Linked DNA regions of Accumulibacter sp.. The protein of the gene in region 1 interacts with the protein of each later gene in a pairwise test. Links are inferred from orthologs where the notes say so. Each region holds a gene or a part of one and is shown in the gene's direction. Other genes may lie near its edges.

The links.
Region 2: the proteins of recO (region 1) and ssb interact in binary tests that used the Escherichia coli proteins (3 or more experiments, as listed by UniProt). The link is inferred for Accumulibacter sp. from one-to-one orthologs.
Region 3: the proteins of recO (region 1) and recR interact in binary tests that used the Escherichia coli proteins (3 or more experiments, as listed by UniProt). The link is inferred for Accumulibacter sp. from one-to-one orthologs.

The regions. Positions count from the first base shown.
Region 1 is NZ_JAZKUG010000001.1:3,640,576-3,643,523, forward strand. What follows is about bases 153-2,948. They hold recO (DNA repair protein RecO), read left to right. Parts: upstream 153-1,090; coding sequence 1,091-1,807; downstream 1,808-2,948. Other genes in these bases: era (GTPase Era), read left to right, coding at 153-931; V5B60_RS16030 (pyridoxine 5'-phosphate synthase), read left to right, coding at 1,804-2,559; acpS (holo-ACP synthase), read left to right, coding at 2,556-2,945; nagZ (beta-N-acetylhexosaminidase), read left to right, coding at 2,942-2,948. In the rest of the region: rnc (ribonuclease III), read left to right, coding at 1-50; more of era, read left to right, coding at 47-152. UniProt on the Escherichia coli protein: Involved in DNA repair and RecF pathway recombination.
Region 2 is NZ_JAZKUG010000001.1:2,537,733-2,540,711, forward strand. Bases 117-2,943 are described here. They hold ssb (single-stranded DNA-binding protein), read left to right. Parts: upstream 117-1,205; coding sequence 1,206-1,682; downstream 1,683-2,943. Other genes in these bases: V5B60_RS11245 (MFS transporter), read left to right, coding at 117-1,156; V5B60_RS11255 (Fe-Mn family superoxide dismutase), read right to left, coding at 1,803-2,390; xseA (exodeoxyribonuclease VII large subunit), read right to left, coding at 2,624-2,943. Also shown: more of V5B60_RS11245, read left to right, coding at 1-116; more of xseA, read right to left, coding at 2,944-2,979. UniProt on the Escherichia coli protein: Plays an important role in DNA replication, recombination and repair. Binds to ssDNA and to an array of partner proteins to recruit them to their sites of action during DNA metabolism. Acts as a sliding platform that migrates on DNA via reptation.
Region 3 is NZ_JAZKUG010000001.1:1,469,377-1,472,374, forward strand. Bases 145-2,990 are described here. They hold recR (recombination mediator RecR), read left to right. Parts: upstream 145-1,189; coding sequence 1,190-1,792; downstream 1,793-2,990. Other genes in these bases: dnaX (DNA polymerase III subunit gamma/tau), read left to right, coding at 145-845; V5B60_RS06400 (YbaB/EbfC family nucleoid-associated protein), read left to right, coding at 867-1,190; petA (ubiquinol-cytochrome c reductase iron-sulfur subunit), read left to right, coding at 1,893-2,489; V5B60_RS06415 (cytochrome b), read left to right, coding at 2,493-2,990. Outside these bases: more of dnaX, read left to right, coding at 1-144; more of V5B60_RS06415, read left to right, coding at 2,991-2,998. UniProt on the Escherichia coli protein: May play a role in DNA repair. It seems to be involved in an RecBC-independent recombinational process of DNA repair. It may act with RecF and RecO.

The DNA.
Region 1 (2,948 bases):
TGGCCGCCGAGCGGGCGCTGGCGGCGTTGGCCGTGGTGGACAAACGATGAGCGAGCGCTGCTCGGGGCAGATCGCCATCGTCGGTCGGCCGAACGTCGGCAAGTCCACGCTGCTCAATGCACTCGTTGGCGAAAAGCTGAGCATCGTTTCGCGCCGCGCGCAGACGACGCGGCACCGCATCGTCGGCGTGCTCACCCGGGCCGATGCGCAGTACGTCTTCGTCGACACGCCGGGCTTCCAGACGCGTCATGGCAACGCCCTCAATCGCGCGATGAACCGGGGCGTGCGGCAGGCGCTGGCCGAGGTCGACGTCGTCTTCCTGGTCGTCGAGGCCGGCCGTTTCGACGCGCGCGATCGTCAGGTCCGCCAACTGGTGACGGCCGACCGGCCGCTGGTCATCGTCGTCAGCAAGATCGACCAGCTGCCCGACCGGAGCCAGCTGTTGCCATTCCTCGCTCGCCTGGCGGGCGAAGGAGAGTTCGCGGCGATCGTTCCGGTCAGCGCGACGCGCGGCGACCAGCTCGACCTGCTGCTGGCCGAGGCGCGCAAGCATCTGCCGCACGCCGGCCTGCTGTTTGCCGAGGACGAGCTCACGGATCGCAGCGAGCGCTTCCTGGCAGCCGAGTACATTCGCGAGAAGGTGTTTCGCCTGATCGGTGACGAGCTGCCGTACGCCGCCGCGGTGGAGATCGAGCGCTTCGTCGTCGATGGTGGCCTGCGTCGCATCAGTGCGGCGATCCTCGTCGATCGCGAGGGACACAAACCGATCGTCGTCGGCAAGGGCGGCGAGGTCGTCAAGCGCATCGCCACGGAAGCGCGACAGGACATGGAGCGGCTGTTCGGCGGGCCGGTCTTTCTCGAGGTCTTCGTCAAGCTGAAGTCGGGCTGGGCCGACGATGAGCGCATGTTGAGGGCACTTGGCTACGATTGATCGGCAAGTCGCGCAGGCGACTGACGAATCTCCCCTCCCCATCGCAGAGCAGGGGTCGGCGGCGGGGGAAGCGGTCAGGGCTTTCATGATCGCCACTGCCGGGAACGGTCCTGGCCGTCGGTCGGCAGGGCGAGCGGTGGCTGGCGGGCGAGTCGGCGGGTGAACCAGCGGCACAAGGTAGACGGGCAGCCGGCTTTCGTCCTGCATGCCTACCCGTACAGCGAGACCAGTCTGATCGTCGACGTCTTTTCGCGCGATCATGGTCGGATTGCCCTGCTGGCACGCGGTGCGCGGCGGCCGCGTTCCGTCCTGCGCGGGGTGCTGCTCGCCTTTCAGCCACTCGAGCTGGCGTGGGCCGGCCGCGGCGAAGTGTATACGCTGATGCGGGCCGAGTGGCAGGGCGGGCAACCGCTGCTGGCGGGCAAGGCGCTGTTCTGCGGCTACTACCTCAATGAGCTGCTGCTGCACCTGCTGCCGCGTGCAGACGCCCACGAGCAGCTGTTCGCTGTGTACGCCGCGACCCTGCGTCGCCTTGCCGATGGTGAGCAGGAGTCCGACCTGCGCCGTTTCGAGCGCGCGCTCCTGCGCGAGCTTGGCTACGGACCGACCCTCGACGCCGATGTCGCCGGCGCCGCGGTCGAGGCCGACGCCCATTACGTGTACGAGGTCGAGCGCGGTCCGGTGCGCCTGCCCGGTCCGGCTGCGTCGCCGCTGACGCTGAGCGGCCGCACGCTGCTCGACCTGGCACGCGATGATCTTTCAGATCCGCGTTCGCTGGCCGAGGCCAAGCAACTCATGCGGGCACTGATCGGGCACCACACCGGCGGCAGGAGCCTCGTCAGCCGCCGGATTTTCAGGGAGCTACAGGAACTATGATCGAACTTGGCGTCAACATCGACCACGTGGCGACGATCCGGCAGGCGCGCTGCACCTACGAGCCGGATCCGGTCTGGGCGGCGGTCGAAGCCCACCTCGGTGGCGCCGACGGCATCACCATCCATCTGCGCGAGGACCGCCGTCACATCCAGGACGCGGACGTCGAGAAGCTGCACGCTTTGGCGCAGATCAAGCTCAACCTGGAGATGGCGGCGACCGACGAGATGGTCGCCATCGCCTGCCGGATCAAGCCGCAGATGGCGATGCTGGTGCCCGAGGGGCGGCACGAGGTGACGACCGAAGGCGGCCTCGACGTGGTCGCCCAGGAGGCCCGGCTGCGCCAGGTGGTGAGCCGGCTCACTGACGCCGGCATCGTCAGCAGCGTCTTCATCAACGCCGATCTGGCGCAGGTCGAAGCGGCGGCGCGCATCGGCGCGCGCGTCTGCGAGATTCACACCGGCCCCTACGCGCATGCCTTCTATACCCAGGGGCGCGATCCGGAGAGCCCAGCGGTGCTCGCCGAACTCGAGCAGATCCGCGCCGCCGGCGAGGCCATCCGGCAACACGGCATGCGCTTCAACGCCGGCCATGCGCTCAACTACTTCAACGTGCAGCCGGTCGCGCAGTTGCGCGGCATCCGCGAGCTGCACATCGGCCATGCGATCATCAGCCGCGCGGTCTTCGTCGGCCTGCGCGAGGCGGTGCGCGAGATGAAGCGCCTGCTGCGCGAGGCGCAGGCGCGGGCTCGATGATCGCGGGTGTCGGCACCGACATCGTCGCCGTCGCCCGCCTCGGCAGCCTGTATCGGCGGCATGGCGAGCGCGCGCTGCGCCGCATCCTGTCGGCGACAGAGTGCGTCGAGTTTGCCGCTGTGCGCGATCCCGCGCGCTTTCTCGCCAAGCGCTTCGCCGCCAAGGAAGCACTCGGCAAGGCGCTCGGCATCGGCCTCGTCGCACCGGCGACGCTGCCGAACATCGGCATCACGCACGATGCACGCGGCCGGCCGGCCTTCGTCTACGCGCCGCCGCTGGCCGCCCACCTGGCGCAGCGTCGGCTCGTCGCCCACCTGTCGATCAGCGACGAGAACGACTACGCCGTCGCCTTCGTCGTCCTGGAACAGTCGTTGGAACCATCATGAGCA
Region 2 (2,979 bases), 1.1 Mb from region 1 along the record:
CATCAGCCTGGCGGCGGTCTTCGCGTTGCGCATGCTTGGCCTGTTCCTGATCCTGCCGGTCTTCGCGCTCTACGCCAGCGAATTGCCGTCGGGCAGGGACATGGTGCTCGTCGGGGTGGCGCTCGGTGCCTACGGCCTGACGCAGGCCTGTCTGCAGATCGCCTACGGCGCGGCTTCCGACCACTTCGGCCGCAAGCCGGTGATCGTCTTCGGCTTGCTGCTGTTCGGCATCGGCAGCTTCGTCGCTGCCCTCGCCGACGACATCTATCTCGTCATCGTTGGCCGCGTTCTGCAGGGTGCGGGCGCGATCTCGGCGGCGGTCACGGCGCTTGCCGCCGACCTTACGCGCGAGCAGCACCTGACCAAGGTGATGGCGATGATCGGTTCGTCGATCGGGCTGATGTTTGCCGTGTCGATGGTCGGCGCGCCGCTGCTCTATGCGGCGATCGGCATGCCGGGCATCTTCGCGCTGACCGGCGGGCTGGCTCTGCTGGCGATCTTCGTCGTCCTGCGGGTGGTGCCGACGGCGCCGATGATGCCGCGGCAGCCGGCCTGGCAGAGCTTTGTCGAAGTGCTGTCGCACCAGCAACTGCTGCGACTCAATTTTGGCGTCTTCGCCCTCCACCTGATGCTGACCGCGATGTGGGTGCTGTTGCCGACCGAACTGGTGAAGACGGGCGGTCTGCCGGTCGCCGAGCACTGGAAGGTCTACCTGCCGGCGCTGCTCATCTCCTTCGTCATCATGGTGCCGGCGATCATCGTCGCCGAACGCTTCGCGCGCTTGAAGCTGGTCTTCAACGCCGCGATTGTGCTCTTGCTCTGCGTCCAGGCGGGCTTCGGGCTGTTTGCCGGCGGCCTTTTCGGCCTGGCCTTCTGGCTGATGCTGTTCTTCGTCGCCTTCAACATCCTCGAAGCGACGCAGCCGTCGCTGATTTCGCGCATCGCGCCGCCACATGCCAAAGGTGCGGCGCTCGGGGTTTACAATACCACCCAGGCCCTCGGGTTGTTCCTGGGCGGCGTGCTGGGCGGTGTCCTCGCCAAGTACGCCGGTCCTGGTGCCGTCTGGGCGGGTGGTGTGCTGCTGACACTGGTGTGGCTGATGCTCGGCCTCACGATGGTCATGCCGGCAGCGCGCCAGCGGCCGGCGGCAGCCTGAGAGTGCCTGCAATCGTGGCGATTTTTCCAATACCGTTCAGGGAGGCGACATGGCTTCGGTCAACAAAGTGATCCTGGTGGGCAATCTCGGAGCCGATCCGGAGACCCGTTATCTGCCGAGTGGCGACGCCGTCTGCAACATCAGGATGGCGACCACCGATCGGTCGCGCGACAAGGTGTCGGGCGAATTGAAGGAGTACACCGAGTGGCACCGCGTGGTCTTCTTCGGCAAGCTGGCCGAGACGGCCGGCCAATACCTCAAGAAGGGGCGCCAGGTGTATGTCGAAGGGCGCATCCGGACCAACAAGTGGCAGGACAAGGAAGGCAACGAGCGCTACACGACCGAGATCGTTGCCAACGAGATGAAGATGCTGGGCAGCCGCGAGGGCATGGGCGCACCTGCCGGCGAGGCCGAGTACGGGGGCAGCATGCCATCGGCAGGCGGCCAGGCTGCCGGCCCGGCGCGCAATCCGCCAGCCAGGAAGACGCCGGGCTTCGAAGACATGGACGACGACATCCCATTCTGATCGAACGGCCGCGCAGCGCCGTCACCGTTCGCGGGCGGTTGCTGCAAGAGAAACGGGGTCCGCGCTGCGGACCCCGTTTGCTTTCACCTGCGGGTGACGCCGAATGACTCGCTCTGTCGCTCAGGCGGCGTAGTTCTGCTCGGCGAAGTGCCAGTTGACGAGGTTGCCGAGGAAAGTCTCGACGAACTTCGGTCGCAGGTTGCGGTAATCGATGTAGTAGGCATGCTCCCAGACGTCGATGCACAGCAGTGCCTTGTCGGCGGTCGTCAGCGGCGTACCGGCGGCACCCGTATTGACGATATCGACCGTGCCGTCCGGCTTGCGCACCAGCCAGGTCCATGCCGACCCGAAGTTGCCCACCGCCGATGCCTGGAACGCCTTCGCAAACTCCGCAAAGGAGCCCCAGCGGGCGTCGATCGCTGCTGCCAGCGCGCCGCCCGGAGCGCCACCGCCGTTGGCCCGCAGGCAGTTCCAGAAGAAGCTGTGGTTCCAGACTTGGGCCGAGTTGTTGTAGATGCCGCCTGCCGGGGCCTTGCGGACGATCGCTTCAAGGTCCAGTTCCTCGTACTCGGTTCCCTTGATCAGGTTGTTGAGGTTGGTGACATAGGCCTGGTGGTGCTTGCCGTAGTGATACTCCAGGGTTTCCTGCGACATGTGTGGTGCCAGTGCGTCCATGGCGAAAGGCAGTGGCGGCAGCTTGTGTTCCATCCGTGTTCTCCGTAAGTATTGTCTGTAGCAAAAGGTGTGGCGGGCAGGACCCCTGTTCCGTGCTCGGCCGGGATTCTATGCCGGCCCTGCCTTGCTGGCAAATGAAGCTGCCGGCGCATGGTCGCACGACGCAGCGCACGGGGAAGCGCGGCATCTCCCCCCTGATCCGGGGAAGATCGCTGGCGAGCGGTCGTTGTTGACGGACGTTGTCGGTCCGGACGGATGCCGGCCGCCTACAGTCGGCCATCGTTGCCAGAGACGGCCAGCACCATCGCGTCCGCTCGTCCATCGTGCAGGAAGACAGCGATCTCCTCGCCAGGTTCCAGCATCGAGCTGGCATGGACGATCTGCTGCTGGCCGTTGGTGACGATGCTGTAGCCGCGAGCCAGAACCGCCCGCGGGTCGAGCTGCGACAGGCCGGCCTGCAGGCGGCCCAGTTCGGCCATTCTGCCGTCGAGGGTCTGCCGCCCCGCCCGTTCGAGATGCGACGCCAGCGACTGCAGTCGCAGCCTCTGTTGCGCCAGGTCGGGGCGGTTCTGGTGCAGGCGATGCTCGAGCTTGGCCAGCGTTCCGCGTGCCCGCGTGCTGC
Region 3 (2,998 bases), 2.2 Mb from region 1 along the record:
CGGCGCGCAGCCTGTCGTTCGATGCCGCCCTGCAGGAACTGGCCGCCCTGTTGACTCGCGTGCAGGTCGCGCAGCTCGCGCCGCAGGCGATCGCCGACGATCTTCCGGAGCGTGCGCGGCTGCTCGGCATCGCTGCCCGGCTTGACCCGGAGTACGTACAGCTGGCCTATCAGATAGCCGTGCATGGTCGTCAGGAGCTGCCGCTGGCGCCAGACGAGCAGGCCGGTTTCGTGATGACCCTGTTGCGCCTGCATGCCTTCCGTCCAGAGTCGGAGGAGGCCGCCAGTCGGCGTGCACTGGCCGTAGCCAGCAGCGCCGGCCGGCCGTCGACGAAATCACTGCCGGTCGCCGATGCGACGAGGCCGTCGCCGCCTGTCCGTGCCGATGCCTCGCCTGGCGTCGCACGAGCGGGGCCACCGCCAGCGCCGCCACTGGTGCCGACGCGTGTCGGGTCGCGGTCGGCATCGCCAGCCAGTGACTGGCACGAGTTGCTTGCCGCCATCAAGCCGAGCGGCATGGCGCGTGAACTGGCGCAGCACTGTGAGCTCTGCGAGCTGGCAGCCGGCCGCGTCCAGCTGCAGCTGGCGCCAAGGCATCGCCATCTGCTGATGAGGGCGGCACAGGACAAGCTGCAGCAGACGCTTGCCGACCATTTTGCCATGCCGATCCAGTTGAGCATCGCGGTCGCGGAGGGCTCGGGCGATACTCCGGCGGCGGCGGCACAGCGCGACCGCCAGGAACGCATGGACCGCGCGATCGCGTCGGTTGAGCAGGATGGGTTCGTGCGCGAGATAATCGAGATGTTCGACGCAACCCTGATCGAATCGTCAATCAAACCCGTTTGAGCAAGCATCGAGGCAAGAGAAATGATGAAAGGTGGAATCGCCGGCCTGATGAAACAGGCCCAGCAGATGCAGGAAAACATGAAGAAGGCGCAGGAGCAGCTGGCAGAGCTCGAAGTCGAAGGGCAAGCCGGTGCCGGCATGGTCAAGGTCCTGATGACCTGCGCGCACAGTGTGCGGCGGGTGGCGATCGACCCGTCGGTGATGGATGACCGCGAGATGCTCGAGGACTTGGTGGCGGCAGCTCTGAACGACGCGATGCGACGGGCTGAGCAGGCCTCGCAGGAGCGGATGGCCGGCTTCTCGGCAGGACTCAACCTGCCGCCCGGCTTCAAGATGCCGTTCTGATGACGACGCCGTCGAGCCTCGAGTCGCTGATCGAGGCTCTGCGCTGTCTGCCGGGCGTGGGGCCGAAGTCGGCACAGCGGATGGCCTACCACCTGATGCAGCACGACCGCGAGGGCGCGCAGCGTCTTGCCGGGTCGCTGCAGTTGGCGCTGACCGCGCTGCGGCACTGTCAGCGCTGCAACACCTTCAGCGAATCGGAGACCTGTTCGCGCTGCCAGTCCAGCAGGCGGGATCCTGCCCTGTTGTGCGTTGTCGAGACGCCGGTCGACATGAACATGCTCGAACAGACGCATGCCTACGCTGGCCTGTACTACGTGCTGATGGGGCGCGTGTCGCCGCTTGATGGCATCGGACCGGCCGAACTGCGCTTGGAGCGATTGCTCGCGCGCGCGTGCGATGGGGTGGTGCGCGAAGTGATCATCGCCACCAACTACACGAACGAGGGCGAGGCGACGGCACACTACCTTGGCGAGATGTTGCGCAGTCGTGGCGTCAGCGTATCGCGAATCGCACGCGGCGTGCCGGTCGGCGGCGAGCTCGAATACGTCGATGCCGGGACCCTGGCGCAGGCTCTGCGAGAACGCCGACCGCTTGCTGCATAAGGACTTGCGGCGGCTCCGGATTCAAAACCGTATGGAGATTGGCGTATAATGCTGCGGTTTGGTATGAAGCAACTTTTACTACGTCCTAGGGATCAGCGCTATGAGCAATGAGTGCAAGGTGGACGGCGGAAGGCGGCGACTGATCGTCGCCACCGCTGCGGTTGGCGGGGTGGGGGCGATCGCTGCGCTCGTACCTTTCGTCTCCAGCATGCTGCCGTCCGAGAGGGCCAGGGCTGCCGGTGCACCGGTTGAAGTCGATATCGGCAGTCTTGAGCCGGGCCAGATGATCACCGTCGAATGGCGTGGTCGGCCGGTGTGGATCATCAACCGTACGACGCACATGCTCGAGACGCTGCCCAAGCTCGATGGCGAAATGGCCGACCCGAAGTCGGAAAAGAACATGCAGCCGGATTACTGCAGGAACGAAACGCGTTCGATCAAGCCCGAGATCATGGTCGTTGTAGGTATCTGTACGCATCTCGGGTGCTCGCCCTCTGCGAAGTTCAGGCGCGGTACCGAAGAGGGGATGGACAGCGCCTGGCTGGGCGGATTCCTCTGTCCGTGTCATGGTTCGACCTTCGACTTCGCTGGCCGGGTCTTCAAGAGCAAGCCGGCACCCGACAATCTCGAGGTGCCCCGGCACATGTACCTGTCCGATAAGCGGATCCTTATCGGTGAAGACAAGAAGGGGGCCTAAGCCATGGCGTCGAACACCAATTTCGAAAAATACAAGTCTGACGGCTCGCTGCAGGGCAACCTGCTCGAGTGGTTCGATGCGCGCTTCCCGGCGACTTCGATGTGGCGCGGACACCTGTCGGAGTATTACGCGCCGAAGAACTTCAACTTCTGGTACTTCTTCGGTTCGCTGGCGATGCTGGTGCTCGTCATCCAGATCGTCACCGGTATCTTCCTCGTCATGCACTACAAGCCGGACGCGTCGCTCAACGAAAACGGTATCCCGGTCGCCTTTGCCAGCGTTGAGTACATCATGCGCGACGTCAACTGGGGTTGGCTGATCCGCTACATGCACTCGACGGGCGCGTCGGCGTTCTTCATCGTCGTCTACCTGCACATGTTCCGTGGCCTTCTGTACGGCTCGTACCGGCAGCCGCGCGAGCTGATCTGGGTCTTCGGGACGCTGATCTTTCTCTGCCTGATGGCCGAAGCCTTCATGGGTTACCTGTTGCCCTGGGGGCAGATGTCGTT